One region of the Bradyrhizobium oligotrophicum S58 genome, then DNA from elsewhere that is predicted to be linked to it. Evidence: predicted binding sites of a transcription regulator. Region 1 holds the regulator's gene; each other region holds the start of a gene.
What was found. Region 1 encodes LexA, which represses DNA repair genes until DNA is damaged. Its sites were predicted from a motif close to TGTTCNNNNTGTGTTCNG; they were not measured.

Region 1 (7,433 bases):
GGACGTGTTCGCCACCCGGGAATGGCTCGCGGCGGATGCCGACGCGCGCCTGCCGGCGGACTCGTCGCTCGGCGACGGCGTGTCCTGCGACGAGGCCGGTTGCGTGCTGGCGCTGGCCGACGGCCGTCTCGTCGCGATGGCACTGCGCGCCGATGCGCTGGCCGATGATTGCGCCCGCGCCACGCTGGTCGTGACCACGCGCGCCGCGCCATCGTCCTGCGCCGCCGCCGTCGTCGATCGCCAGCGCGTGCAGCGGCAGGGCGCCTTGATGTTGGTGCAGCAAGGCAAGGGCTTCGCGGTCACACCGGTCCGGACGAGCGCAACCGACCGCCCGTGGTGGCCGGCTCCTGCCGAGGCCGGCGACTTCGAGACGACACTGACGCCGCGCCCGCCGGCGTCGCGCGTTCAGGACGCGACACCGCCGGAGACGGAGCAGGGTGCGGAGGATTGAGCGCCGGGGAGTTCGAACGTGCCGAGATGATACTCGCTGCGATCCGCTCCATCGAACGGCGAGGCCACCTCGACCAGCGTGAACGAGGCGGCGGGATATCGCTGCCAGATCGCAACGTCATCGGCCGTGACCGTCAGCCATCCGAACGCAAGCATGTAGCGGCCGGGCTCGGTGAGCCGGCCGGCCTTGTTCCAATCGATCTTGTCGACCACGATGAGAAACACCCCCGGCACACACAATGCCGGCCGAGGGATGTCGTTCCTGCAAGACGTCGTTCTCGCGTGATGCGATGCCATCCAGTTAATTCGACTGCCAAGTCCGACTGCCAAGTCCGACTGCCAAGTCCGACTGCCAAGTCCGACTGCCAAGTCCGAGCGCGAGGACTTCGCGTCGGCCTGCGCAAAGTCTCTCACCGCGGATCTCGTACGAACAGGTCTCTCACCAACGACAGAGACGCAGACGTCCAACCTGCAGGCGCTCAGGTGATGCTGATGCGGCGTATCGGCGTGGTCTCGCTTGTCGGACTCTCCTCGGCCATGCCGGGGCGGCGCTCGCCTGGCTGCTTGCTCACCGGCAATTGCAGCACGGTGACGCGCTGGCCTTCGCAGAGCTGGGTCACCAGCACGTGGCGGCCGTCGGCGAACTCGATGGCGTCGTGATGGCGATCGGGGACGTGCTTCTCGATGGTGTTGAACTTGGCGACGCGCTCGCGGATCGTCCGGGTCCAGAGCCAGCGGCTGTCGTAGCGGACGTCCTCGGCGAAGGCGAGCTCGGTGCCGGGCAGCATGCAGACCGCGACGTTGGGCTCGCTTTCGAGAGCGAAGCCGCGGGTCGCGGTGCCGCGGAACGTCATCGAGATCAGCGTCTCGCCGACTTTGGCTGGGCGGGACGCAACGGCATGGAGGCTGTAGTCACACATCGGATCGCTCCTCGTTGAGAGATAGCCGACCCACGCTCCCCCCGGACAGGCGCAGGCCTCTATCAGAGTGGACATCGACGGTGATGTTAGCGCGCGCTTCACGGCAATTCTGCGCTGATCTGCACCGCGTGTGCCTGCGCGCGATCACAAGCGTTTGAGCATGCCGCGCTGCACATCATGAGGTGCATTCGCGTCAAATCGACGAAGCCAGCGCTGACATGCTGCTACGCTGCAATCCGCACAGGGCTGCAAACACCGCCGATCTGCAACGACGACAGCTCGGTCGTTGCCGCATACCGCGCACGCCCGTGGTGAGGCGCGCGCTCAGTCACTGCGGTCAGTACTTGCGATAGAGGCCGACCAGCTTGCCCTGGATCTTCACCCGGTTGGGCGGCAGGATGCGCACCTCATAGGCGGTATTGGCCGGCTCCAGCGCGATCGACGCGCCGCGGCGGCGGAAGCGCTTCAACGTCGCCTCCTCGTCGTCGATCAGCGCCACCACGATGTCGCCGGTGTCGGCGGTCTCGTTGCGCTGGATCAGCGCCATGTCGCCGTCGAGGATGCCGGCATCGACCATCGAATCGCCGCGCACCTCGAGCGCGTAGTGATCACCGGAGCCGAGCATGTCGGCCGGCACGCTGATCGTATGGCTGCGCGTCTGCAGCGCCTCGATCGGGGTACCCGCGGCGATGCGGCCCATCACCGGCACCGCGACCGGGCGCTCGCCATCGTCGAGCGCCGGCGTCGAGCTGCGCACCTTGCCGAGATTGCCCTCGATCACCGACGGCGTGAAGCCGCGGCGGTTGTTGGCGGCCTGCGACAGCTCGGGCAGCTTGATCACCTCGATCGCGCGGGCCCGGTTCGGCAGGCGGCGGATGAAGCCGCGTTCTTCCAGCGCGGTGATCAGGCGGTGAATGCCGGACTTCGAGCGCAGGTCGAGCGCATCCTTCATCTCGTCGAAGGACGGCGGCACGCCGGCTTCCTTGAGCCGTTCGTTGATGAACCGCAGAAGTTCGTACTGTTTGCGCGTCAGCATCTCGTCCTGGTCCCCAGTTTGTCGTCGTCCAAATCCGAGAGCTCCGAATCCGTGAAGAGATTCCGGGAGCGCAGGGCAATCGGACGATCGGTAATTCGCGGCGCCCGCAACATACTAAAAACAAATCATGAACGGACACTATCTGTTCGATGTGTGTTCCGCAATCCTAAAAATATGATGAATGGTCCGGGCTTTGCCGGGGGGAGCTGCTCGCTCGGCGCTCACTCGGGCAGGCGCAGGATCTCACACGGGCTGCCGGCGGGCGCCTTCGGCGCAAAGGCCGGCCGGATCACCAGAGCCTGCGACAGCGCGAGATTCCCGAGCAGCGACGAATCCTGCTGCGTCACCGGCGTTGCGATCAGCGCACCATCTGCGCGCTCATCGAGCCGGGCACGCAGATAGTCCTCGCGCGAGTCGTTGGGCCCGAGCTCGCGGCCGAGCAGGGCGGTCTCGCGCGGCATCCGAGCTTCGTCGCGGCCGAGCAGGCGCCGAATCAGCGGCACCAGGAACAGGATCGCGCAGACATAGGACGACACCGGATTGCCGGGCAGGCCGATCACCCTGACGCCGCCGAGTCGGCCGTGCATCATCGGCTTGCCCGGCCGCATCGCGATCTTCCAGAACGCCATCTCGACGCCCTCGGCCTCCAGCGCCTGCTTGACCAGGTCGTGATCGCCGACCGAGGCGCCGCCGGTGGTGACGAGGATGTCGGCCTGGGCCTCGCGCGCCCGGCGGATGCCGGCCACGGTGGCCTCCAGCGTGTCCGCGGCGATGCCGAGGTCGACCGGCGTGGCGCCTTCGCTGCGCACCAGCGCGCGCAGCGCATAGCCGTTGGAATAGACGATCTGGCCCGGCCCGGGCGTCGATCCCGGCATCACCAGCTCGTCCCCGGTGGCGAGCAGCGCCACCTTCGGCCGCCGCCGCACCGGCAGCACCGGATGATTCATGCTCGCGGCCAGCGACAAATCGCGGTCGCTGAGCCGGCGGCCCTGCTTGAGCAGCACCATGCCTTCGTGGAAGTCGACGCCGGCGGGACGGATATGCCGGCCCTTGATCGCTGCCTCGGTCATCACGACGTGGCTGCCGTCGGCGACCGTGTTCTCCTGGATGACGACCGTATCGGCGCCCGCCGGCACGACGCCGCCGGTGAAGATGCGCGCCGCCTCGCCGGCCCCCACGGTGCGGTGGAAGGGCCGCCCTGCCGCGACCTCGCCGATCACCTTCAGCCGCGCCTGCGCCTTGTCCGCATCGGCCGCGCGCACGGCATAGCCATCCATCGCCGACATCGCCTCGGGCGGCTGCGTCCGCAGCGCCGCGAGGTCGCGCGCCAGCACCCGGTGAAAAGCCTCGTCCAGCGCCACCAGCTCCTCGGCCAGCGGCTCGGCGCCGGCGAGAACCGCGGATAACGCATCGGACACCGGCATCAGGGCCATGGGAGTTCCTTCGGACGGAGGCGGGTGCGCCTCGCAGGAGTCGCGTTCTATCGAACGCGCACCGCGCGGCCAAGGGCCCCAGGCGAGACCCGCATCGCCTCGCTATTCGGCTGCGACGCGACAGGCAGCGCGCTCGGTCGCGTGCAGGATATCGGCGATCGTGTTTCGCAGCCAGACCGAGGCCGCATCACGATCGAGCTGCAGCGGCCAGACCATCGAAACCGCCGGCAGCCGCAGCTTCAACGGGGTGGGACAGAGCGTCAGCCCGAAGCGCGGCCCGTAGAGCCTCGCCATCCGAGTCGGGATCGTCGTGATCACCGGTGAGGCGGCCACGGTGGCGAGCACGCTCAGGAATTCCGAAGAGGCCGACACGACGTTGAGCTCCGTCTCGATCTCATCCAGCGCCGCCTCCAGGCAGCCCTGCAGGCTGTTTGTCAGCGTCACCAGCGCGTGCGGAAGCGACAGGTAGTCGGCCAGGCTGATCGGCGTCTTCAGCGCGATGTGCTTGGGATTGTAGACGCAGCTCAGCGCCTGCTCGAACAGGAACTGGGATCTGTGCCGCTGTGCGACCGCCTCGAAGCAGCCGACCGCGACATCCAGCGCACCCTCGTCGAGCAGCCGGTGCGCCTCGTTGCGCTCCGTCGGTCGGCTGAGAAGCCGCAAGCCGGGCGCCGAGCGGCGCAGCACCGCCGTGAGTTCGGGGATCAGCAGCAGCTCCACTTCGCTGGAAAATCCCAATCGGACGGTACGCTGCTCCGTCGCCGGGTCGAACTCCGGTGTGGCGTGCAACGCGGCCTGCATCTGTCCCAGCGCAGCACGAACCGGCCCGGCAAGCACCGCGGCGCGTGGCGTCGGCTGCATCACGGTGCCGACGCGGACGAACAGCTCATCCTGCAGCAGTACGCGAAGCGTCGACAGCGAATGGCTCATCGCCGGCTGCCCCACCTTGAGGCGCGCGGCGGCGCGCGTGACGCTGCGTTCCTGCATCAGCGCGTCGAACGCGACCAGCAGGTTGAGGTCGAAGGAGCGAAGATCGAAGTGGTCGATGGACTGCATGAGTTGGATCGATTTGAGGAATGTAAGACCTAGTCCTAGATCTCGACCCAGACAAGATCATCGTCGGATCGAGGCAGCAAGCATGCAAGACAGCACGACCCATCGCGTCGGGGACGCCACCATCACCAAGATCTTCGAGATCGGCCTCGATGCCGTCGAAGGTGAGTTTCTCTTCCCCAGCATCGACCCCGCCAGCATCGCGCGGGAGCGCGGCCGGTTTGGGCCTGGATCAGTCGATCCGCGGACCGGCGCGTTGCGCCTGAGCATCCATAGCTGGCTGGTGCAGACGCCGGAGCGAGTGGTCCTTATCGATACAGCGACAGGAAACGACAAGGAGCGGCCCGGCGCGGCAGTTCTGCATCGCTTGAACGAGCCGTTTCTCGATCGGCTGCGGGCCGCGGGCGTTGCCCCTGACGATGTCGACCTTGTCCTGATGACGCACCTGCACGCCGATCACGTCGGCTGGAATACCTCTCTCGCCGGTGACCGCTGGGTGCCGGTCTTTCCCAACGCCCTCCACGTCTTCTCCGGTCGCGAGCTCGCTTATCTCGCAGCATTGTCGGCTGGCGATGGTTCGGATGCCGCCATCAGAGATGCGGCCAGGCTGGGTCCCATGCTGCATCCGCCGTTGCCCGGGGTCTACGAAGATAGCGTGCGGCCGGTCGTCCAGGCAGGCTTGGCGCGGCAGGTCGTGGTGGACGGTTCGGAGGTCGCCGACGGCTTCCGCTTCCTGCCGAGCCCCGGTCACAGCATCGATCACGCCTGCATCAGCTTCACCTCGCGCGGTGAGCGCGCCTTGTTCTGGGGCGACGTGATGCATCATCCGTTGCAGGTCGCGCGTCCCGACTGGAACTCGGTCTACTGCGAATTTCCGCAGGCGGCGCTGACGTCACGCCGATGGGCGATGGAACATGCCGCGGAGACCGGCGCTCTCGTCTTCACGACCCACTTTGCCGAATCCTCGGCCGGCCGGATCAGCCGCGACGGCGACCGGTTCGCCTGGCAGTTCGTATGAGCTGACATGACCATGACCGCCAACGACTCGTCTTTTCCGCGCATCATCTCTGACAGCCGGTTGATCGCCGGCCCCGAGCCCGAGGTGCAGCTTCATCTCATCAACAAGCACCTTGCCGATATCGAGCGCTTCTCGGCGGAGCGCACGCTCGTGATGATGCATGGCGCAACGTTCTCGTCGGCAAGCCTGTTCGACGTCGCGGTCGCCGGCGCGTCCTTCATGGATGTCCTCGCGCAGGCCGGTTACGATGTCTGGGCGGTCGATGCGCGCGGCTATGGCGGCTCCAGCCGGCCGCCGGCGATGTCGCGTGCGCCGGAGGACGGTTCTCCGTTGGTCACCGCACGGACCGCCGTGGAGGATTTCAGCGCTGCGGTGGACTTCATCTGCCGGCATCGCGACGTCGTCAGCGTCAACGTGCTCGGCATGTCCTGGGGCGCGACCATTGCCGGGATGTTTGCAAGCGGAGCAAGCGCGAAAGTCGCAAAGCTGGTCCTGGTCACGCCGCTCTGGTTGTCCGACAGGCCGCTGCGCATCGATGCCGGCGGGCCGCTCGGCGCCTACCGGATCGTCAGCCCGCGCGCATTCGAAGCCGCATGGCGTGGCGCGGCCCCGGAGCATGCGCGACGCGAACTCATCCCGGACGGCTGGTTCGAAGCCTGGGAGAAGGTGACGCTCGCGACCGATCCGGGCTCGCCGCACGACGGAGCAATCCGCGCGCCGTCCGGCGCGGTTCAGGACGTGCGTGTGCATTGGACCGCCGGCGATCCGCTTTATGATCCGGATGACATCACCTGTCCGGCTCTGGTGCTGGCAGCGGAATGGGACGCCGACGTCCGTTTCGACATGGCGCACGATCTGTTCGCGCGCCTGGCGAGCGCACCCTACAAGCGCCTGGTCGAGGTCGGGCAGGGCACCCACATGATCCTGATGGAACGGAATCGGCGGCAGGCCTTCGATGCGGTGATCGGATTTCTCGACGAGCGCGCCCACCCGGCGAGTTGATGGTGCCTGCGTGTCGTCGATTTGCCGCGCGAGACGGCAGACGGCTTCCGCCTCCGGCAAAGAAAGTGATCGAGCACGGCTGAATGCGGGACGATGACGGGTTCACCTCGGCCTGCAATCTCGGTGGTGAGTCGCGCGCGGCCCGAGGCGATCCCGCGCGTGTCATCGGTCATGCTGTTTCCCCGGCCGAGTCTTTCGAGGAGCTCTCTTTCGAGGAGCGCTATTTCTCTTTGTCGCGACCCGTCGGGCCGCGGCCAGCGCCGCGCGCGCCCAGTTGGCGAACTCCTCGGGATCATCGAACAGCCGATCCGGCGCACGCCAGAAGGCGAGGTCGATCGAGGTGCCGTTCTTGATGTAGCTCAGGGGCGGATGCGACCGGGCTTCTGCGAACATCACGCGGTTGTCGTCGTCGACCCGAAAATACAGGGTATTGTCCGCGACCACGCCAAGCATTGCCCCGTCATGGAAGACGCCGGTCTTGCCGAACATGCGCCGTGTCGCAATCGGGCCGAGCGGCGCGA
Region 2 (7,433 bases), 970 kb from region 1:
GGCCTGGTGTTCCTGCCGACGTCCTCGCCGAGCCCCGATTTCTTCGGCGGCGCGCGTCCGGGCGACAACCGCCATTCCGATTCCGTCGTCGCGTTGCGGATCGAGACCGGCGCGCTGGCATGGTCGTTCCAGACCACGCATCATGACGTCTGGGATTACGACCTGCCGGCGCAGCCGACCCTGGCGCGGCTCGAAACCGGGCAGGGCGCGCGCGACGTCGTGATGCAGCCGACCAAGCAGGGTTTTGTGTTCGTGCTCGACCGCAATACAGGAGCGCCGATCTGGCCGGTGGAGGAGCGCGCGGTGCCGCAGGGGGCCGTCGAGGGCGAGCAGCTGTTGCCGACGCAACCGTTCCCGACCCATGTGCCGCCGCTGCTGCCGCAGCACTTCGCATCGGAGGACATCTTCCATGCTGTGCCGCGCGTCGTCGATTCCTCCTGCGACGACCAACTCGGAGCCTTGCGCAATGATGGGCTCTACACGCCGCCGACCACCCGAGGCACGCTGCTCTATCCGATGACCGGCGGCGGCGTGAACTGGGGCGGGGCGGCGTTCGATCCCGTCCGTCAGATCCTCTACGCCAATGTCAGCCGCGCCGTTCACATCGTCAGGCTGATCCCGCGCGACGAGGCCGACCGGATGACGCCGCCGCGCGGCGTCGATTTCGGATTGCAGCGCGGCGCGCCGTTCGCGGTGACGCGGGTGGTCGCGATGTCGAGGCTCGGCCTGTTGTGCAACCGGCCGCCCTGGGGCGAGATGGTCGCGGTCGATCTCAAGGCCGGCAAGATCCTTTGGCGCGCAACGGTCGGTACCACCGAGGACCGGGCGCCGCTGGGGCTCGCGTTCAAATGGGGCACACCACTGGTCAACGGCGTCGTCGTCACCGGCGGGCTCGTCTTCACCGGCGCGATGGACGCCTATCTCCGCGCCCTCGATGCCGGCACGGGAGAGGAGCTGTGGCAGGGCCGGCTGCCCGCACCGGGCGTTGCCAATCCGATGACCTATGAATGGAAGGGCGAGCAATATCTGGTGATCGCCGCCGGCGGCCATTCCGAGGCCGGCACGTCGCTCGGCGACAGTGTCGTGGCGTTCCGGCTGGCGCGGGCCGGCGAGGCGCCGTCGTGGTGGTCACGGACGATCGATCGTCCGGGCGGGCGGCTGAGCGGCGGTGCCTTGGTGGTAACTCTCGTGCTGGCCGCGCTGGCGTTCTCAGGGTGGCAATGGCGCGTGCGGGGGCGGCGGGTCTAGCCGCCGCATCTCAGTCGAATGCGACGCCGATCCGCTTGTCGTGGCTCCACACCGCGTGGCAGCGCCGCGTGAACTTGTCGGCGGGAATCACGAGCGTGAATGCCTCGGGAAGGCCGACGGGGTTGACCACCTCGACCCGCGCTCCGGTGTCCGACATGTTACGGACCATGCAGTCGACCGCGCCGCCGCCGTCGAACGCCAGCCTGCCCTGCTTGAGCACCCGGTGTCGGGGTGCAATACGCTTGTCGTCTGATGTGTCGCTCATTGCCCGTAACCCGATGCTCTGTGGCGTCACCTTTCGCGTCAAAAGCGCGTAAAATAAATCATGCCCGGGTTTCATTGAGATGAATCCGGCCCGCGAAGGCCGGAGCAATATGTTCACCTTTCATTAAAGTTCCGTAGTCTTGCGGGTCAGAGCATCGCGAACGCGCTCGATACCATCGCCACCGGCTTGGCGTCGGCGGCGCTGGTCAGCGTGACCCGGCCAAAGCTCATGGTCCGGCCGAGCCGGATGACGCGCGCATCCGCAACGACATCGGAGGAGGCGACGGCGCGCATGAAATGCGTGGTCTGGTCGACCGTGGTCATCGGCCGGTAGCCGCCGCTCGCCGTGACCATCGCGATCACCATCGCGGTATCGGCAAACGCCATCAGCGCTTGGCCGCACACGACGCCATTGTCGCGGCACAGTCGGGGAGAGAACGGCATGCGCAGGATCGCGCCGGGCTCGCCTTGCGGTGCTGGTGAGATGTCCTCGACGATCAGAGCGAGATCCCTGATCCAGGGCGCGAACACGTCATCGAGGATGCGCCGGGCCTGATCGATGGTGAACTCCGGAGTGTCATTCACGAACGAGATTCCTCCCATGTCTTGTTATTGGCTTATTGGCGCGCTCCTGGCGGGGCGGCCGGCCTATCGCCGCAGGCTTGAAAAGGCCGGAGTTGGAATCCTATGATGAATGCCGGTTCGGCGACAGCCCGACGCCGCGGCCGAGGCCCGGCGGTGAGCGATGTCGCGTTGCGGCCGCGCTGCGCGGCGGCGCGCCCCACTTGGCGCATGGCGAAGCAATGGTATAAGGCGGCCGATACCGGGGAGTAACCAATGAAGAAGCTGATCGTGACGATGGCGGTCGCCATGCTGACCGGCTGGGCCGTTCCGGCGCTGGCGCAGATGCCCAACATCAACCTTCTCGCCGATGGTCCTTCCAAGACCCCCGAGGAGAAGGAGGCCGAGGCGGCGCGCGACAAGGCCTACAAAGATACCATGCGCAAGATCCCGGACGCCAAGTCGAGCTCCGATCCCTGGGGCAATGTGCGCACCGTGGAACAGCCGAAGGCGACGCCCCCGGTGAAGACGACGGCGGCCAAGAAGTCGAAATCAGGCGCCAGCACCAACTGAGCGCGCGCGGTCGCGCTTCTTGCGCGGCCGGGATGCCCGAGCCCCGGTGGCCGGACTCGGATTCCTCGCGGCCTCGTCTATATTGACGGGGTGGCAACGCGTTGGAGTTCGTCGATGGGGTCGCGCCCGCGGGACATAGCCGACCGGATGGCGGCCCGTCGCCGAAAGGGCGACGGCTATGTGCGCGACACGTTCACGCTGCCGCGCGAGGATGCGCGGGCCAAGGCCCGTGACTATCTCACTCGCTATCCCAAGGCTGGCTATATGAGCGCCGTCGAAAGCTGGCGTGAGCTTCCCGATGGCGCCATCGAGTTTACGATGCGGCGATTGCCGAGCGCGGACTGAGCCGGCGCCAGCTGCTCATTCCTTCTCGCCGAGAAGCTTGCGTGTGTTGCGGTTGATGAAGTGAAGCCGGGTGCATGCCTTGCACACCACGGTTTCATACGCGGATGTCGGATCGGCGGCCTTCGGCTCTTCAAGCCAGTGCTGCACGTTCATCCCGGTTCGCGGACATTTGAAGATCAGATTACCCATACAAATTTAAGTATTGGCCAGAACGGGAACCCGCCCTTTGATCTGAATCAAGGGCGCTCGCCCAAATGACAGGCAATCGCAGCTTCTGACGCAATCAATGGTTGAGGTGATTGCGTATGATTTATTCAGGGTAGCGAAGGCAGGCGTCAGGCCTGATCCAGCGACTCGGCGACGATGCGGATGCGGAAGACCGGCTGGCGCGTCTCATCGAGCAACTCCATCTGCCATTCGGAGTTCTCGGCGAGCTTGCGGGAGATGCTGCTGGCCATGTCGGCGCAGACCGTGGTCATCTCTTTCCAGGCTGCATTGCGGTCGGCGCATTCTGTCCCATACTCGGACGCGCCTGAGAAGTGGCCGTTACGGATACGAAAGAAATAGAGCGGCATTGCCAAAACCGGTGAGCCCTGACCGCCCCAGGCCGCTGGGTTTGATGAACGCAGCGTAAATGGATGCGCAAACGCGAATGGGATCAATTCCGGTAAAATACGGTCGGTCGTTCGGCCGTCCCCAAGGGCTCCTCGTTGCCGACGTTCAAGCAGGACCGCGCGTCACCTGCGCAGCGCAACGGACGTCTGGAGAAAACCAGTGAGCCCCGGACCGCCGCAGTCCGAGGCTCTGGGTCAACGTCGTAGCTTCCCGCCAGGGGCAGTTCGGCAATGACAAACATGATCCTATTGCAGAGGTTGCGCCCATGCCTTGCGGCAAGTCAAAGGTCTAGGCAATTCGCTTGTCGCGGCGTCGCGCTGTCGCGCGCGTCGACGTCGTTGCGCTGCCGAGCCTGCGATCAACGATCGAAGATCCGCTCCGGCGCGACCGTGAGGCGGTAGGCTACCGCGGTCGAGCCGTCCAAGGTTTCGAGCAGCGCGTCGCACAGCGGACAGCGGAGGTCTCCTGGTGGACAAGGGGGCAGCCGCAATTCGAGGCGCCGCAAACCGGCCTTGCAGGAGGAGCATGTCACATCATCTCGTTTCATCCTCTCATGATGCACAACGGGTCTGATCCGTTCCGCCGCCGTCGTGCCGAGGGGATGACAACACCGTGCGCGCGCCGGCGACGACGCCGACGTCAAAAGCCCCGGACATCGTCCGGGGCTTTCTTTCGGCGCGGATGGTTTCAGGGCCGTGCGCCTACAGGTGACGGAGCCCGCAGCCGGAGCCTGCAGGCAGCATCGAGAGGTAACGGCACATCATCTGCTGATATGAGCCAGATGCAAATATGAGCCAGCTGATGTGAGCCGACCATCATCGCAACGAACAAACAAATTCGGGGCTGGTCAAAATTTGGTTTGGCGTCCGACAACCTTAGATTTATATCGCAACCCAAAGTCTATCACAAGCCTCGTGGTTGGCGACAGCACCACGGCCGCGTTCCGTGACCCGCATCACGCGGGGACTTCGCCGAACTGATTTCATCCTTAAGACTATCGGCACGTGCGATGTGCGATGTCATCGATACCGCCTCGGCGGTCCCGCCGCGGTCCTGTTTATCTGTCGACCATCATATCGGCGCAATTGAACGGCTCGCTGATCGTCTGCGGTGGGCCCGTATTGCAGCGGCCGGATGTTGATGCGTGGATGATCTCGCTTGTCCTCGCACCCTCAGGGTGTTCCCGCATTCGTGGCATTGCATGCCATGACGATCGCGCCACCAGAGTGCGGTCGCGGAACTCGCGCGCATCCTGCCAAGGTCGGAGCGGCTTCATGCCCGGACCGTTGCCCGAAAGGCGTGCGCCTGCACTTCCGATGAGCCGAACAAAAGCAGAAGAGCGCAGGGAACTTCGTTCCTGTCAGGAGAACCACGGAGGTGCGGTCTCCGCACTCGTGTAGGAGTTTGGTAGTTTCAAGGAAAAGTTTTGACGAGCACGATCGGGCCGACGATGGCGGCGTTGAGATCCGCGAGATGCTCGCTCGGAATCCAGTACTCCAGATGTTCGCGTCCGCCCGCCTCGTGCACGTCGTAGCGGTCGATGAAACGCCGAAACACCTCGAAGCGCAGCACATGGCCGCAGCCGCTGGCCGGCACGTTCCAATCTCGTGCGATCTTCACTGCGTAGTCTTCGGTCAGCACGGGATAGAATATCGGCTGCTCCGGCAGGCGCGGCGGAAATGCGCGCATGCCCGACGCCTCGATCAAGGCGAGTTCTGTCGGGCCCACCGGGCGCCACAGGGTGATCGTCTGTTCGGCGTTCGAGGTCGACATGGGGTTTCATGCACAAGCGGCAGCGGCGGAATTCAGGAAGCAAAATCAGGGCGGCTTTGCAAGGTCCTGAAGGTCTCTACAATTTCTGATTGAAGGAAACGGGCCGCAGCGAGGAAGGCGACGTTGGAGAGCCTGAATGGTCTCGGCGCGATCGGTGCCGATCGCCGGCGGGCCGCTTCGCCGTTTTCGAATATGGTTCGACCGCCGGCCGGATTGATCCTGCACGGCCGCGGCCCGCGCGAGAAACGGGGCGGCTGGCGCCTGGTCAGGGTGTCCAGCTGCTGATCCTGGCATTCCCCCCGGTGGGGCCCATGCGCGACGAGACCCAGCGGTGCCCGCATGTATCCGTCCAGGGCTCACGCGGACGCTGTGAAGAGAAGCTGCAAACGTCCGAAGGGCACAAAGAACATATTGCGAACAAAGAACGGATCGAGTACATTCATCTCAAGATTGCTGACCGCCCTCGTTAACCGTTTGTCCATCCCGCGAATCCCCGTCATAAGGAGCGCCAATGTCCGCCACTGCCCTGCGTATCGTCGAAGGTTCCTCAATGGATAAGAGTAAGGCGCTCTCCGCTGCGCTGTCCCAGATCGAGCGTCAGTTCGGCAAGGGCTCGGTGATGAGGCTGGGCAAGAACGACCGCTCGATGGACGTGGAGACGGTCTCGACCGGCTCGCTCGGTCTCGACATTGCGCTCGGCATCGGCGGCCTGCCCAAGGGGCGGGTTGTCGAGATCTACGGACCGGAATCGTCGGGCAAGACCACCCTGGCGCTGCACACCGTGGCCGAGGCGCAGAAGAAGGGCGGCATCTGCGCCTTCATCGATGCCGAGCATGCGCTGGATCCGGTCTATGCGCGCAAGCTGGGCGTCAACATCGACGAGCTCCTCATCTCGCAGCCTGACACGGGCGAGCAGGCGCTGGAGATCTGCGACACGCTGGTGCGTTCGGGGGCGGTCGATGTGCTGGTGGTCGACTCGGTGGCGGCGCTGGTGCCGAAGGCCGAGCTCGAAGGCGAGATGGGCGAGTCGCTGCCGGGCCTGCAGGCCCGCTTGATGAGCCAGGCGCTGCGCAAACTGACCGCCTCGATCAACAAATCCCACACGATGGTGATCTTCATCAACCAGATCCGCATGAAGATCGGCGTGATGTATGGTTCGCCGGAGACGACGACCGGCGGCAACGCGCTCAAGTTCTATGCTTCGGTGCGCCTCGACATCCGCCGTATCGGCGCCATCAAGGAACGCGACGAGGTGATCGGCAACTCGACCCGTGTCAAGGTCGTGAAGAACAAGCTGGCGCCGCCGTTCAAGCAGGTGGAATTCGACATCATGTACGGCGAGGGCGTGTCCAAGATGGGCGAAATCCTCGATCTCGGCGTCAAGGCCGGCATCGTCGAGAAGTCCGGCGCCTGGTTCTCCTATGACAGCCAGCGGCTCGGGCAGGGCCGTGAGAACTCGAAGTCCTTCCTGAAGGCCAATCCCGACATGACCGCGAAGATCGAGGCCGCGATCCGCCAGAACTCCGGCCTGATCGCCGAGCAGATCCTGGCCGGCAATCCGGAGCGCGACGCTGACGGCGAGGAGCCGGCGGAAGAATAGGGATTACCACGGCAGCGGGGCGCCGTGGACGTTGAGTTGCCGACGTCCGGCGCCCGCTTGCAGATGTAGTCTGCTCCGCGAAGATCTGTGGGTCTAACCTCCGCGTCTTGAGCTGCTGCATTCCCGAATGCAGCGAGCATGATTTTCCGAGCGCCGGATACGGTGTTCAACTCGAATAGCTGAAAACGCATGCGCGGATGTGCGGGCCTGGAGCCAGGCGTCGGCGCGCGTTCCATCGCCGATCCCTTGCGCCGTGATCCGATCGCGAACGTGTCGATGGAGCCGTGAGCCAATCGGGCTGTGCGGGAGCGAACAGCATGACGCGTTTGATTCTAGCGGCCGATGATCCCACCGCCGGAGCGCTTCGGAGGGGCGGCTTTGCCGACCTGGTGGTGCCAATCCTGCACCGTTTCGTATGGGGACCGCTGCCATCCGATGCCGGGCTGTCCGCCTA
Region 3 (7,433 bases), 2.3 Mb from region 1:
CGAGCATGGCTCGGTGTTCTTGCCGAAAATGCAAACGATGGACATGGCAGTTCCTAACCGGCGAGATCGATCATGACGTACTGGCGCAGCAGATGTCCGAAGCTCGCCAGGCGGTCGGTCGCACGCTCGATGGCGCGCGCCAGCTCCAGCCCGGACAGCGACGTTGCGACGTCGAAGCCCGCTGTGAACACGAGGGCGGTGATCGCGCGCTCCTGCGCGTCGGCCGCATGTTCGCTATCCATGAGGCGCAGCACGGCGGCGAGCGCATCATCGGAGTCCGCCCGCCGTCCTTCGGGCACTTCGGCCGCCGCGGCGAGGCCGCTCGCGGCTGCCTCGATCGCGCCAATGGCGACCTTGCAGAGTTCGGCCAAGGCGGCCGACAGCGTCGGCGGCATCGCAGCCGGCGCGAGCGAGGCGATGAACGCCGCCTGTTCGAGTTCGTCGACCGTCTCTTCGACCCGGTCGACCAGCTGCGCGATCAGCGGCTCGGCCTTGAGCCTGTTGATCTCCTGGCGGGCTTCGATCGCGATCCGGTCTGCCTTCTGTTCGATCCTGCTGGCGCGTGCGGCCAGCAGCTTGCGGTCGCCGGAAACACCGGACTGCAGCGCGCTGAGATCGCGGCTCAGCGCGGCGGCAAGGTCGTGTGCCAGGCCGAGCTGGCGCATCACGATCGCGAGCAGCGCACCGTCGGCACGGTCGAGATGCCGCACCAGATCGGCTTCGATCTGATCGCGGACCAGCCGCACCGAGCGGCCGGCCTGCAGGCCCTCCGTCGCCGCACGCAGCGCGGCTTTGAGAAATTCGACTGCGGCGGTGCGGCCCAGGGCGCGATCCAGACGTTCGCCGAAGCCGATGCGATGGGGCGCCGCGTTGCGGACGGCGGCGCCCAGCAGCTCGTTGCCGCCGAGCTCGAGGAAGGCGCGGTGGCCGATCCGGTTGCGCGCCGCCCAGTCGAGAATCCTGATCGCATCATCCTTGGACAACCATGTCCGCAGCAGCTTCCGGGCCTTGTTCCAGTCGATCAGGAACACCAGCGCGGCGCCGAGTGCCGTGAGGAAATCATCGCGCGCCTGCGCCGTGTCGCCGTGGAATTGGCCGGTCACCAGGAAGAACGCATTCTCTTCCAGCTTCGTCCCGGTGTGACGGTCGAGCCCGCTCCAGGTCGCCGCGAAAGCATCGAACAGGTGAACGAAGAACTTCGCGCGCGCCAGGTGAACGTCAGTGTAGGTGAGCGTGACCGTGAGCCCCTGGACCGCGATCACCATGACATGCGCATCGGTGGTGCCGATGTCGTTCTGGATCAGGAGGCGTTCGCCGGCGCGGGTCGCCATCGTGTCCAGGCCGGGATGGTCGAACTTGAGTGCGCGCGTCGCGTTGAGCCCGCGCATGAAGGCGACAACCGCGGGCCTGTCGTCGGCGGTGAGGCCATATACATGGGCTCCGTCGAGCGTTTCCTCGGCGCAGTCGGCGGCGATGCGGTTGAGGGCCTTGTGCAGATCCATCACTAGCCGGTGCAGGCTGTCCGACTCTTCCTGGGCGCCGGTCAGGCGCGCGACGCGCATGAAATCGACGTCGTCGCCTGCCGTCAGCAGGCCCGCGCGTTGCATCGTGCCGAGCCGCCGTTCGGCAGACAGGCCCTCGGAGCTTCGTCCTGCGTTGACCGCGCGGATCATCGCGCGTGTATCGTTTTCGATATCACCGATCAGCGTGGCGAGACCGGGAGCGGCAAGGCGTCCGGTCGCCGTGCGATGCGCGCCTCCGATCAGGCTCGCGAGATCAGCAGGCGCGATGCGCGCGGCGCGGCACTCGGTCGAGAGATCGGTCGGCCGCTGCTCCGGCGCTTGAGCGTGCTGGGCGGCAGCCTGCAGCGCGCTCATGCGCACCTTGACGCGGTCGTTGGCAGCGAGACCGTCGGCAATCAGCGACGGCAGCAGGATATCGGCTTCGCCGAGCTCCTTGATGATCTGAGATTTCATGACGGCATCGATCAGGTTTCCGATGCCGTCACCGTGCCTCGGCGCCGCGCGCAAGTCCTTGCGTTGGATCATTCATCGAACCGTCACACAAGGTGCGCGGCGACGTCAGTCGCCCGCCTGCGCCGGCGTCGTCCCGCCTGAGCTGTTCGGCCAGACCCAGTCGCGGATCTCCGGCATGTCCTCGCCATGCGCGCGGATGTAGCGGGCATGTTCGATCAGCGCGTCGCGGAATTTCTGCTTCACGTGGGCCGCCGACACGCTGAGGCCGGGCACGCGCTCGATCGCCTCGATCGCGAGATGGAAACGATCGAGCTCGTTGAGCACCACCATGTCGAACGGCGTCGTCGTGGTGCCTTCCTCGATGAAGCCGCGGACATGCATGCCGGCATGGTTGGTGCGGCTGTAGGTGAGGCGATGGATCAGATAGGGATAGCCGTGATAGGCGAAGATCACCGGTTTGTCGGCCGTGAACAGGCTGTCGAAATCGCGGTCGCTGAGGCCGTGCGGATGCTCGGACCGAGGCTGCAGGGTCATGAGGTCGACGACGTTGACGACGCGGATCTTGAGATCGGGCAAGTCCTTGCGCAGCAGGTCGACGGCCGCCAGCGTCTCCAGGGTTGGGACATCGCCGGCGCAGGCCATCACCACGTCGGGCTCCTCATCGGCCGGCTCGGTCCCGGCCCACGACCAGATGCCGATGCCGGCGTCGCAATGCGTGGCCGCATCCTTCATCGACAACCATTGCGGCGCCGGCTGCTTGCCGGCAACGATGACGTTGATCCGGTTGTAGGTGCGCAGGCAGTGGTCGGCGATCCACAGCAGCGTGTTCGCATCCGGCGGGAAGTAGATGCGGACGATGTCGGCTTTCTTGTTGGCGACGAGATCGACGAAGCCGGGATCCTGATGGCTGAAGCCGTTATGGTCTTGCCGCCAGACATGTGAGGTCAGGAGATAGTTGAGCGATGCGATGGGGCGTCGCCACGGCAGCTCGCGCGATACTTTCAGCCATTTGGCGTGCTGGTTGAACATCGAATCGACGATGTGAATGAACGCCTCGTAGCAGGAGAACAGCCCGTGCCGGCCGGTGAGCAGATAGCCTTCCAGCCAGCCCTGGCAGAGATGCTCGCTCAGCACCTCCATGACGCGGCCGTCATGCGCGAGATGGACGTCATAGGGCTCGATGCCCTCCATCCACACGCGTTCTGTAACGTCGAACACGGCGTCGAGCCGGTTCGAGGCGGTCTCGTCCGGGCCCATGATGCGAAAGTTTCTGTTATCCGCATTCAGGGTGATGACCTCGCGCAGAAACTTGCCGAGCTCGCGCGTCGCCTCGGCGATGGTCTTGCCGGGTGACGTGACCTCGACGGCAAAGCCCCGATAGTCCGGCAGCTTGAGCTCGCGCTTGAGCAGGCCGCCATTGGCATGCGGGTTGGCACCCATGCGCCGCGCCCCCTTCGGCGCCAGGGCCTGCAGCTCCGGCACCAGCCGGCCCTGCGCATCGAACAGCGTCTCCGGCTGATAGCTCTTCATCCACGCTTCGAGCAAAGCGAGATGCTCCGGCTTGCCGCGCGGATTTGCGATCGGCACCTGATGGGCGCGCCAGAAGCCTTCGACCTTGAGGCCGTCGACCTCCTTCGGCCCGGTCCAGCCTTTCGGGCTGCGCAGCACGATCATCGGCCAACGCGGCCGCTCGACCGTTGCATCCGGCTGGCGCGCATTCTGCTGGATCGAGCGGATGCTGGCGAGCGCGACGTCGAGCGCGTCGGCCATCTGCCGGTGCATCGCCGCAGGCTCCGAGCCTTCGACGAACAGCGGCTCATAGCCATAGCCCTCGAACAGGCATTTCAGCTCCGCATCGCTCATGCGGCCGAGCAGGGTGGGATTGGCGATCTTGTAGCCGTTGAGATGCAGGATCGGCAGCACCGCGCCGTCATGGGCCGGGTTCAGGAACTTGTTCGAGTGCCAGGACGCGGCGAGCGGACCGGTCTCGGCCTCGCCGTCGCCGACCACGCAGGCCACGATCAGCCCGGGATTGTCGAACGCCGCGCCATAGGCGTGCACCAGCGCGTAGCCGAGCTCGCCGCCTTCGTGGATCGAGCCGGGCGTCTCCGGGGCCGCATGGCTCGGGATGCCGCCGGGGAAGGAGAACTGCCGGAACAGCTTGCGCAGGCCGTCGGCGTCGCGCGTGATGTCGGGGTAGATCTCGCTGTAGCTGCCTTCGAGATAGGTATTGGCGACCATGCCCGGGCCGCCATGGCCAGGGCCGCAGACATAGATGACGTCGAGATCCTGCGCCTGGATGGCGCGGTTGAGGTGGGCATAGATGAAGTTCAGCCCGGGCGTCGTGCCCCAGTGGCCGAGCAGGCGAGGCTTGATATGCTCCGGCTCGAGCGGTTCACGCAGTAGCGGGTTGTCGAGCAGATAGATCTGTCCGACCGAGAGGAAGTTCGCCGCGCGCCAGTAACGGTCGAGCAAGTCGAGATCGTCGGTCGGATTTGTCGGGTGGGGAGAAGTGATCTGCATAGGACCTCGCTTGCCGTCCGCTTCGCGCTTGCGGGAGAATGCATTAGAGTAACGCCGCACCGTCCCGTTCCAGCGCGACGCGAGGATAGTACGGGAATGTGATGGTTGGCCTTGCGCCGGCTCAGAACCATTTATGAGAGCTCGTTCTAATTTGTTCTTGTAATGTTCACTTTGTGTGCTATGTCTTGGCCATGAGCCGAGCATCTTCACATGCCCTCAAGCGCCCGCCGGTCCAGGTGCCCTCCGAGCCGGCGGGCGCGCCTTCCACGGGTTCTGAGCAGAACCGTCCTGAGGCGGACTTTCCCGAACTCGCGGTCGCCATCGAACGGGGCCGGCGCCGCGGTCGGGGTGCCCAATCCAATGCGAGCGGCCGCTACGAGGCCGAGGCCCGCGTTGTCTTCGACGATGGCTGGCAGAGCCTCGAGGACTTGCCGCCGTTCAAGACGACGGTCGCGACCGATACCTCGCGCAAGGTCATCACCCGCAACGAATCGCCGGATATCGGGTTCGACCGCTCGATCAATCCGTATCGCGGCTGCGAGCATGGCTGTGTCTATTGTTTTGCGCGGCCGACCCACGCCTTCCTCGGCCTGTCGCCCGGCCTCGACTTCGAATCCAAGCTGTTCGTGAAGCCGGATGCGCCCGCGCTCCTGGAGAAGGAGCTCGCGGCGAGCGGCTACGAGCCGCGGATGATCGCGATCGGCACCAACACCGATCCCTATCAGCCGATCGAGCGCGAGCGGAAGATCATGCGCGGCATCCTCGAGGTGCTGGAAAAGGTTGGCCATCCCGTCGGGATTGTCACGAAGTCGGCGCTGGTGATGCGTGATGCCGACATTCTGGCGCGGATGGCCAAGAAGAACCTGGCGAAGGTCGCGATCTCGGTGACCACGCTGGATCCGAAGCTGGCCCGCACCATGGAGCCGCGGGCCTCGACGCCATCGAAGCGGTTGGAGGCGCTGCAGGCGCTGTCCAAGGCCGGCATCCCGACCACGGTCATGGTGGCGCCGGTGATCCCGGCGCTGAACGACAGCGAAATCGAGCGTATCCTCGATGCCGCCGCCCATGCCGGCGTCAAGGAGGCCGCCTATGTGCTGCTGCGGCTGCCGCTGGAGGTGCGCGACCTGTTCCGCGAATGGCTGCTGGAGCACTATCCGGATCGCTACCGCCACGTCTTCACCCTGATCCGCGACATGCGCGGCGGTCGCGACTACGACTCGCAGTGGGGCACGCGGATGAAGGGGACGGGCCCGATGGCCTGGATGATCGGCCGCCGCTTCGAGATCGCCTGCGAAAAGCTCGGCCTGAACAAGCGCCGGACCAAGCTGACGACCGATCATTTCGTCAGGCCGAAGGGTGGCGGCCAGCAGCTCAGCCTGTTCTGAGGCGAGTGGAGAGGCGCGATGAGTCCAGAGATCGTCGTTCCGCGGTTCACCGTCGTTACGCTCGGGGTGTCCGAGATGCGGCGAAGCATCGCCTTCTATGCATCGCTCGGCTTCGCCCGGAAATTCCGAGCGACCGGCGAGGCCGTGGCGTTTTTCGACACCGGCGGGACGGTGTTGGCGCTGTACCCGTGGGATGCCCTTGCGCAGGACGCCGGTTTGCCGGACGCGCCGCGCCCGCAGGCGTTTCGCGGCGTGACCTTGGCCTGGAACTGCCGCTCTGAAGCCGAGGTCGATGCCGCGCTCGCAGCGGCGGTGGAGAAGGGGGCGACGCTGCTGAAAGCTGCCCAGCCGACCGATTATGGCGGATATTGCGGTTATTTCGCCGATCCCGATGGCCATGTCTGGGAGGCGGTGGTGGCGCCCGGGATCGAAGTCGGCGACGATGGACGGGTGCGGTTGCCCGAGTAGCATTGCCGATGCACCACTGGAGCGGGAATTGACTGGGGTCTGGTTCGCGCTCGCGGTGCGTTCCGCACCATTCAGCTTATGATTCGGGACCAAGCGAAAACGTCGGGCTGGGCGAAAACTGCGGGTGTTCTTGCGACCAAGGGCGCCACGGCCAAGGCCGCCGTCAAGCCCCGGAAAGGGCGGCATTGCCGTGGCCCTGCCGAGCTTCCGGCGCGAGCGGGCGCTGCTGAAGCAGGGCATCTGGCTGGTCGTGAGGGGGGGGGCGACGAGGCGAGGCGGGGTCCGTTTGCCGGTCCGGTGGTTGCCGCCGCCGTCATTCTCTACCGCGCGCGTATCCCGAGGGGCCTCGACGATTCCAAACGGCTGAGCACGGAGCGGCGAAAGGCGCCGTTCGAGTTGCAGGGCGCGAGGTGCGGAAGTCCGCTTCCAAGTGAATTGTTCCCAGAAGCCCGAAACAAAGTTGTGTCGAGCGGGCTGGGACGCTAGGGAGGTGCCTGCCACCTGACGAGTGTGCCCCGGGGGACATGGACGCGCGATGCACAATTCTGACTACTTCACCCTATTTATCGTGGTGTTGTCGGCAGTCGCGCTTGCCCTCAGGCTGACCAGCCAGGCCAGCGTCGAGGTCCGTCGTGGAATCGTGGCGATCGGATCGACGATCGTCTACTATGGATTTGATCCGCACGGGTTGCCGATTTGTCTCGGTTTGGTCGCAATCAACTGGGTGCTGGGGCGAGCAATCGTGCTGTCGCCGGACCACAGAAAATCCACGCTTCTGGTCTGTGGCTTGACGCTCGATCTCGGACTGCTTGCTGCCTACAAGTATCTTGGTGCCATAATCGCCGGACTGGGCCCGACCTATTCCGTTGAACTCGGACTTGGCTTTCCGATTGGGCTCTCCTTCATCATCTTCCGCCTGGTGTCGTATCTCGTGGACGCACATGCCGGCGGCGAGGTCGCGCGCTCTCCGCTGGACCTGTTGTGCTATGCCCTGTTTTTCCCGGCGATCTTGTGCGGCCCGCTGATTCGCTACGAGGCGATGATGAGCCAGGACCGGCTCGGTCGTACGACCAGCGTCGAC
Region 4 (7,433 bases), 1.6 Mb from region 1:
CTCCCCTGGAGGGGGAGGGTCGACGCGCGCAGAGCGCGCGGCGGGGTGGGGTGAGCCCAGCAAATGGTCGTCACGACGTCGACAAGTCAGGATTGTGAACGTCTCGGCTCCTGCGAAAATCAGCACCGCGAACGCGGATGAGCTGTCACCCCACCCCGGCTCGCATGCGCGCATGCGAGCCGACCCTCCCCCTCCAGGGGAGGGTGAGCAGCGAGCTTGCCGCGAGATGAGTGCGACCGCCCTGCTCCTCATGCGAACAGCCCGTGCATGTACCAGGCGGGCTGCACCGGCACGCCCTGCTGCGGCTCGAGCTCGCGGTCATACAAACCGTCGCGGTAGAGCCAGAAGCGCAGGCCGTGTTCGTCCTCGACGCGGAAATAGTCCCGCGTGAGGCCCTGCCCGTCCGGCCGCCACCATTCCATCGCGACGCGCTCCGGGCCTTCGGCACGGACCACCGCATGGGCGGCGCGGCGCCAGACGAAGCGTGCAGGCGGGCCGTCGGGCACGCCGGCGATCACTTGAATCGCCTCGGGGCGCTCGAACAGCCGCAAGGGTCGCAGCGGCGGCTCGCCTTCAACACGCTCGGGCCAGTCGGCCGCACTCGAAGCTGGGAGATTTTGCTGCGCCGGCAGCGGCAGCGCCGCACGTTCCGGAATATGCGTGTCCACCGGCAGATGCACGACCACGCGTTTTCCCCCGATGCGCGCGGCGATACGGTCGATCAAGGCCGACAGTTCGTCATTGTCATGCACATGGGCGTCGAGATCGCGCTGCTGCTGCGCCACGATCTCGCTGCGGCTCGCCGACAGCCGCATCATGTCGAAGCCGAAGCCGGGATCGAGCGGATCGTTCAGCGCCTCGAGCCGCTCGCGAAACAGACGATCGATGACAGCGGCTTCGGTGACCGGCTGGCCGGTGTCGACCGCGATGACGCGCACCATTCCATCGGTGCGGAAGAAGCAGGCCTCCAGCCGCCGCGCGCCCTTGCCCTGCTGCGCCATCGCCGCCACGAGCATCGCCGCCAGGCTGGACAGGCTGGCCGCGATCACCGTGTCGGTCGCGACCGGCTCGGCGAAGCGCTTGTCGACGATGTAGTCCGGCGGGACTTTGCGCGGGCTGATCGGCGCATCGGCGTCGCCAAGCGCCTGGGCGAGCACGCGGGTGAAGGCGGCGCCGAAGCGCGCGGTGATCTCGTTGCGGCCACGCGTGGCGACATCGCCGATGGTCTTCAGGCCAGCGCGGCGCAGACCGAGCGTGATCGCCTCGCTGCCGCCCAGCGCAGCCACCGGCAGCGGCGCGACCGCGGCCGCCTCCTCGCCGTCAGGCACGATGCGGCCATGCACCTGCCGGTTCAGGGTACGCGCACACACGGCGTTGGAGGCGATCGCCGCCGACACAGTGAAGCCGTGCGCGGTCAGCGCGTCGCAGACCGACTGCATCAGTCTGGCTTCGCCGCCGAACAGATGCACGCAGCCGGTGATGTCGAGCGAAAGCCCATGCGGCGGGTCGAGCGCCACCAGCGGCGTGAACCGGTCGCACCAGTCGGCGATGCTCTCCAGCATCTGAGCATCGGCGGTAAGATCGGCCTCATGCGCGACGAGGTCGGGACAGACCGCGCGGGCGTTCGCCAGCGGCTGGCCAAGGCTGACGCCATGGCGCACGGCGACCTCGTCCAGCGAATGAATCAACAGCGCATTGGCGTCCTTGATGACGACGACCTGCGGCTTGGCCTCAGGCGGAGCGCCTGTGAGGGCCTGCTGACGCTTGATGCGATCGATGGGCAGGCGCGGCAGCCACAGGCTGAGGATCCGCCGCCGGTTCGCTGAAACGGCACGCATCGGGGGTCCACTCCATGATCCATCGTCCGGTCTGGCCGTGACGGTTGCGAATGAGCTCGGCATCGAGGCGCGGCGCGCCCCACGCCATCCAGGGCGCCGAGGGCAGCGACGGCGCGGTGCGGACGATCCAGCGCGTCTCGGCGGTCGAGGGTTCGGGCGTAGCTGCAATGCGCAGCATGAGCGCGGTGACGCCGGACTCCTGCGCCGCCAGGGTCAGCTTGCGGCTGGCGACGAGATCGAGCTTTTGCGTCTCGCCCCACACCTCCAGCATCACACTTCCCAGCGCATCGCAGGCGAGCGCGTCGGCGGCGGTGCGAAGCGCATGATCGAGATCGGGCGCGCGCACGATGACGAGACGGCGCGGATCGAGCCCGAGCTCGGCGAGCCCGCTCATCGACAGCGCGCCCATCTCGCGTTCGGCGAAATCCTGCCGGATCCAGATCAGTGGCCGGCGCGCGGCGGCACGCGCGGCCAGCCCGCACAGGAAGCCGGTCGCGGCTGCGGCCTGGCGGCCGGTCTCGGCGAACACCTCGTGCAGCGCGCCGGTGGCGAGGCCGCCCTGCAGCACCGCATCCGCCTCGTCATGGCCGAGCGCGACCCGGCGCATGTCCTGTGCGCCATCGGCCGCCTCGAGACGGGCAATGCGGCCGCGCAGGCGCGCGAGCGTATCCATGCGTGCGCCGGTCATTCGTCGCCGCTCCTTTTCAATCCATCGTGCGGGTGCTGCCGTTCTTTCTGTGAGCAGGCAGTGAACCCGCGACGACCCTCTTTGTTCATGATACGTTCTAATATAAAGCTAACGCCTTCGAGAGAGTCAATCGGGATTGCCCCGGATCTGATTCAACGAATGGAATCAAAGGGATTCAAAGCCATGGAGCTGCTGCGCAAACTCGAGATCCTGGCCGATGCCGCCAAGTATGACGCGTCCTGCGCCTCCAGCGGTACTGAGATGCGGGACTCGCGCGACGGCAAGGGGCTCGGCTCGACCGCGCCCGGCATGGGCATCTGCCATTCCTATGCGCCGGACGGGCGCTGCATCTCGCTGCTCAAGGTTCTGCTGACCAACGCCTGCAACTTCGACTGCCTGTATTGCGTCAACCGCGCCTCCTCCAATGTCGCCCGCGCGCGCTTCACGGTCGACGAGGTGGTGAAGCTCACCATCGACTTCTATCGCCGCAACTACATCGAGGGGCTGTTCCTGTCGTCGGGCATCATCCGCAGTCCCGACTACACGATGGAGCAGGTCGTCTCCGTCGCGCGCAAATTGCGCGAGGAGCATCGCTTCCGTGGCTACATCCATCTGAAGACGATTCCGGAGGCCGACGAGGCGCTGATCGCCGAGGCCGGTAGATATGCCGACCGGCTCAGCATCAACATCGAGACGCCGCTGGAAGAGAGCCTGACGCAGCTCGCGCCCGAGAAGGACCAGCGCGCGATCCGCCGCACCATGGGCCGTCTCCGGCTTAAGCTCGACGAGACGGCGGAGGCCAAGAAGACGGTGCGCCGGGCGAAGCCGCCGCGCTTTGCGCCGGCCGGCCAGAGCACGCAGATGATCGTCGGCGCCGACGAGGCCAACGACCGCGTCATCCTGTCGACCTCGGCCAATCTCTACGGCGCCTATAAGCTCAAGCGCGTCTATTACTCGGCCTTCAGCCCGATCCCCGATGCCAGCCGCGCGCTGCCGCTGCAGGCGCCACCTCTGGTGCGCGAGCATCGGCTCTACCAGGCCGACTGGCTGATGCGGTTCTACGGCTTCGATGCCGACGAGATCGTCGAGGAGAACGAAGGCATGCTGCCGCTCGACATCGACCCCAAGCTCGCCTGGGCGTTGCGCCACCGCGACCGCTTCCCGCTCGACATCAACAAAGCCAGCCGCGAGGAGCTGTTGCGCGTGCCAGGATTCGGCACCCGCACCGTGCAGCGCATCCTCGCCACACGCCGCACCACCACGATCCGCTTTGCGGATCTCGCCCAGCTCAACGTTGTCAGGAACAAGGCGCTGCCGTTCATCGTTCTCTCCGATCACCGGCCGTCACCGTCTTTGCTCGACGGTGCCGGCCTCAGAGCCCGGCTGCGGCCGAAACCGCAGCAGCTGGGATTTGGATTCTAGGAGAAGCCGTCATCGCGAGCGCAGCGACGCGATCCAGGGGCCGCACGAGACGTCTGGATTGCTTCGTCGCTTCGCTCCTCGCAATGACGAGAGAGGTGAGATGCACGTCGTAACCCTCGACAGCGACACCGATTTCGACGGCTGGCGCAAGGCCGCCCGGGCGCTGGCGATGAACGATGTCAGGCCGGCGGATGTGACCTGGCGCGTCAAGGGCGCAGCGCCCGATCTGTTCGACGATGAGGCCGAGACGCAGCTGCCCGAGGTGCCCAAGGGCGCGTTCTCGGTGCCGGCCAGCTTCATGGAGCTGGCCGAGAGCGCGATCCTGCACAGCGATCCCACCCGCTTCACCCTGCTCTATCGCCTGCTGTGGCGTCTGCGCACCAACCACGACCTGATGGAGATCGCGACCGATCCCGATGTCGCGCAGGCCAACGCGCTGGCGCGCGCCGTGCGCCGCGACGTTCACAAGATGCATGCCTTCGTCCGCTTCCGCGAGGTCGGCCGCGAGCGCGAGGCCCGCTACGTGGCCTGGTTCGAGCCGGAGCACCACATCGTCGAGCGCGCCGCGCCGTTCTTCGCCAGCCGCTTCGCCGATATGCCCTGGTCGATCCTGACGCCCGAACTCTCAGCGCATTGGGACGGCAGCCGCGTCTCGTTCACGTCAGGTGTTAGCAAGGCCGAAGCACCCACTGAAGACCGGCTCGAAGAGGTCTGGCTGCGCTATTACGCCAGCATTTTCAATCCGGCACGGCTGAAAGTGAAGGCGATGGAAAAGGAGATGCCGAAGAAATACTGGCAGAACCTGCCTGAAGCCAAGCTGATCCAGCCGCTGATCGCAGCCGCGTCCAGGCGCACATCCGCGATGATCGCCGAGCCTGGCACCGAACCGCACAAGCCGCAGAAACGCGTCGAGGAGACCGCGATGACCCGCACGCCTAAAGCCCACGCGCATGCTGCTGCTCAGACCTCACATGATGTCGAGCCGACCGATCTTCAGACGTTGCGTGAAGAGGCCGCCGGCTGCCGCGCCTGCCCGCTGTGGAAGGACGCCACGCAGACCGTGTTCGGCGAGGGCCCGGCGCATGCGCCGCTGATGCTGGTCGGCGAGCAGCCCGGCGACAAGGAGGACCTCGCCGGCCACCCCTTCGTCGGCCCGGCCGGCCAGATGCTCGACCGCGCGCTGGAAGAGGCCGGCATCGACCGGAGCAAGGTCTACGTCACCAATGCGGTGAAGCATTTCAAGTTCGTAGCCAGAGGCAAGATCCGGCTGCACCAGAAGCCGGCGACGCCAGAGATCAAGGCCTGCCGCCCGTGGTACGAGCGCGAGCTCGCCGCCGTCCGCCCCGCCCTGGTCGTGGCGATGGGCGCGACCGCCGCGCAGTCGGTGTTCGGCAAGATCACGCAGGTCACCAAGAACCGCGGCCAGATCGTCGACCTGCCCGACGGTCCCCAGGCGATGATCACGGTGCACCCGTCGTATCTCTTGCGGCTGCCCGACGCCGAGGCCAAGGCGCGGGAGTATGAGCTCTTCGTCAAGGACCTGAAGGTCGCCGCCGCCGCGCTCAAGCGCGCGCACGCGGCGTGACGCCCGGCTGAAACGCAAATGGCCGGGCCTGCGCCGCGCCGGAGGGGCTTCGGCCCCGCAGGCGGGACAAGCCCGGCCATGACAAGCAAGCAGGTGCGAACAGCTCACGCCGCCAGCGTGTTCTCCACCACCTTGATGAAGAACGAGGTGCCGTAGACGATCGCCTCGTCGTTGAAATTGTAGGCGGGGTGATGCAGGCCGGCGCTATCGCCGTTGCCGACGAAGATGAAGGCGCCGGGGCGGGCTTCGAGCATGTAGGCGAAATCCTCGCCGCCCATCATCGGCGGCATCTCATGCACGTTGGCATCGCCCGCGACCTCCTTGGCGGCTCGGATGGCGATCTCGGTCTGCTCGGGATGATTGACGACCACGGGATAGCCGCGCGTGTAGTCCAGATTGATCCTGGCGCCGGTCATCTGGGCGACGCCGGTGACGACCTCGCGGACACGCTTTTCCATCAGCTCCCGCACCTTCGGCGTCAGCGTCCGTACGGTGCCGCGCAGCACCGCGCTGTGCGGGATCACGTTGCGGGCATTGCCGGCGTGAAACTCGCAGATCGAAAGCACGGCCGCCTCGAGCGGGTCGACGTTGCGCGCCACGATCTGCTGCAGCGCCGTGACGAGCTGGGCTCCGACCATGAGCGAGTCGATGCAATTGTGCGGCTTGGCGGCATGGCCGCCATGGCCCTCGATGGTGATGTCGACCGAGTCGGTCGAGGCCATCAGCGCGCCCTGGCGGATCGCGAAGGCGCCGATCGGCAGCCCCGGTCCGTTGTGCATGCCGTAGACCTGGTCGATCTTGAAGCGCTCGATCAGGCCGTCCTTGATCATCGCATCGGCGCCGGCGCCGCCCTCCTCGGCGGGCTGGAAAATGACGGCGACCTCGCCGGCGAAGTTGCGGGTCTCGGCGAGATAGCGCGCGGCGCCCAAGAGCATCGCGGTGTGGCCGTCATGGCCGCAGGCATGCATCTTGCCCGGGGTCTTCGACGCGTAAGGCAGCCCCGTGATCTCCTCGATCGGCAGCGCATCCATGTCGGCGCGCAGGCCGAGCACCTTGACGTCGCCAGCGCCGGGCTTCCGGCCCTTGATGACGCCGACCACGCCGGTCTTGCCGAGTCCCGTCGCGACCTCGTCACAGCCGAACTCGCGCAGCCGATCGGCCACGAAGGAGGCGGTCCGGTGCACGTCGTACAGCAGCTCGGGATGCGAATGGATATCCCGCCTCCAGGCCTGGATATCGGGCTGCAGATCGGCGACGCGGTTGACGATGGGCATGGGGAATCTCGTAACTCCAAAGGGATATTTGCGCCGTTTTAGCATGCAAAACTCGCACCGCCCAACATTCAGGCTGCGCCTGTCTCATGGCTGGGTCAACCAGCCATGAACGTGGCGCTTGTCCGGCGCGGCCCCGGCTGACTAAAAGCCTCCCAACGATGGGAAGGGAATGCCGATGCCGAGACAGCTCACGGGGGATTACGACCATATCGTGGTGGGCGCCGGCACCGCCGGCTGCATCCTCGCCAACCGCCTGTCGGCCGATCCGAACACCCGCGTCCTGATCCTGGAGGCCGGCGGCAACGACAATTGGATCTGGTTCCATATTCCGGTCGGCTACCTCTTCGCGATTGGCAATCCGCGCTCCGACTGGATGTTTCGCACCGAGGCCGAGCCGGGCCTGAACGGCCGTTCGCTGGCCTATCCCCGCGGCAAGGTGATCGGCGGCTGCTCGGCGATCAACGCCATGATCTCGATGCGCGGCCAGGCCGCCGACTACGACCATTGGCGGCAGCTGGGTCTCTCCGGCTGGTCCTATTCCGACGTGCTGCCGGTGTTCCGGCGGCTGGAGGACCACTTCCTCGGCGAGAGCGAGCACCATGGCGCCGGCGGCGGCTGGCGCATCG

Region 2: a site for LexA is predicted at 5,782-5,799, ahead of recA (recombinase RecA). Genes of this name have one in related genera too.
Region 3: a site for LexA is predicted at 4,663-4,680, ahead of S58_RS27055 (PA0069 family radical SAM protein). Genes of this name have one in related genera too.
Region 4: a site for LexA is predicted at 2,609-2,626, ahead of S58_RS24355 (ImuA family protein). Genes of this name have one in related genera too.

Annotation. Positions count from the first base shown of each region.
Region 1 is NC_020453.1:4,010,469-4,017,901, forward strand. It holds partial or broken gene S58_RS17165 (ComEC/Rec2 family competence protein) at 1-451, shown strand, start outside; gene S58_RS17170 (hypothetical protein) at 406-663, opposite strand; gene S58_RS17175 (hypothetical protein) at 930-1,370, opposite strand; gene lexA (transcriptional repressor LexA) at 1,708-2,406, opposite strand; gene S58_RS17185 (molybdopterin molybdotransferase MoeA) at 2,628-3,839, opposite strand; gene S58_RS17190 (LysR family transcriptional regulator) at 3,942-4,895, opposite strand; gene S58_RS17195 (MBL fold metallo-hydrolase) at 4,978-5,910, shown strand; gene S58_RS17200 (alpha/beta hydrolase) at 5,917-6,912, shown strand; gene S58_RS17205 (TfoX/Sxy family protein) at 7,075-7,433, opposite strand, start outside.
Region 2 is NC_020453.1:3,035,541-3,042,973, forward strand. It holds gene S58_RS13200 (pyrroloquinoline quinone-dependent dehydrogenase) at 1-1,248, shown strand, start outside; gene S58_RS13205 (PilZ domain-containing protein) at 1,259-1,513, opposite strand; gene S58_RS13210 (PaaI family thioesterase) at 1,660-2,115, opposite strand; gene S58_RS13215 (hypothetical protein) at 2,350-2,646, shown strand; gene S58_RS13220 (hypothetical protein) at 2,761-2,991, shown strand; gene S58_RS38295 (hypothetical protein) at 3,007-3,144, opposite strand; gene S58_RS13225 (DUF6894 family protein) at 3,327-3,566, opposite strand; gene S58_RS13230 (hypothetical protein) at 5,020-5,313, opposite strand; gene recA (recombinase RecA) at 5,891-6,979, shown strand; gene S58_RS13240 (DUF1835 domain-containing protein) at 7,264-7,433, shown strand, end outside.
Region 3 is NC_020453.1:6,272,452-6,279,884, reverse strand. It holds gene S58_RS27070 (PEP/pyruvate-binding domain-containing protein) at 1-45, opposite strand, end outside; gene S58_RS27065 (hypothetical protein) at 54-1,976, opposite strand; gene S58_RS27060 (phosphoketolase family protein) at 2,082-4,499, opposite strand; gene S58_RS27055 (PA0069 family radical SAM protein) at 4,691-5,884, shown strand; gene S58_RS27050 (VOC family protein) at 5,903-6,352, shown strand; gene S58_RS36905 (ribonuclease H family protein) at 6,431-6,838, shown strand; gene S58_RS27045 (MBOAT family O-acyltransferase) at 6,888-7,433, shown strand, end outside.
Region 4 is NC_020453.1:5,619,905-5,627,337, forward strand. It holds gene S58_RS24350 (Y-family DNA polymerase) at 249-1,838, opposite strand; gene S58_RS24355 (ImuA family protein) at 1,732-2,526, opposite strand; gene S58_RS24360 (putative DNA modification/repair radical SAM protein) at 2,710-3,948, shown strand; gene S58_RS24365 (UdgX family uracil-DNA binding protein) at 4,049-5,533, shown strand; gene S58_RS24370 (M20 aminoacylase family protein) at 5,638-6,807, opposite strand; gene S58_RS24375 (GMC family oxidoreductase) at 6,983-7,433, shown strand, end outside.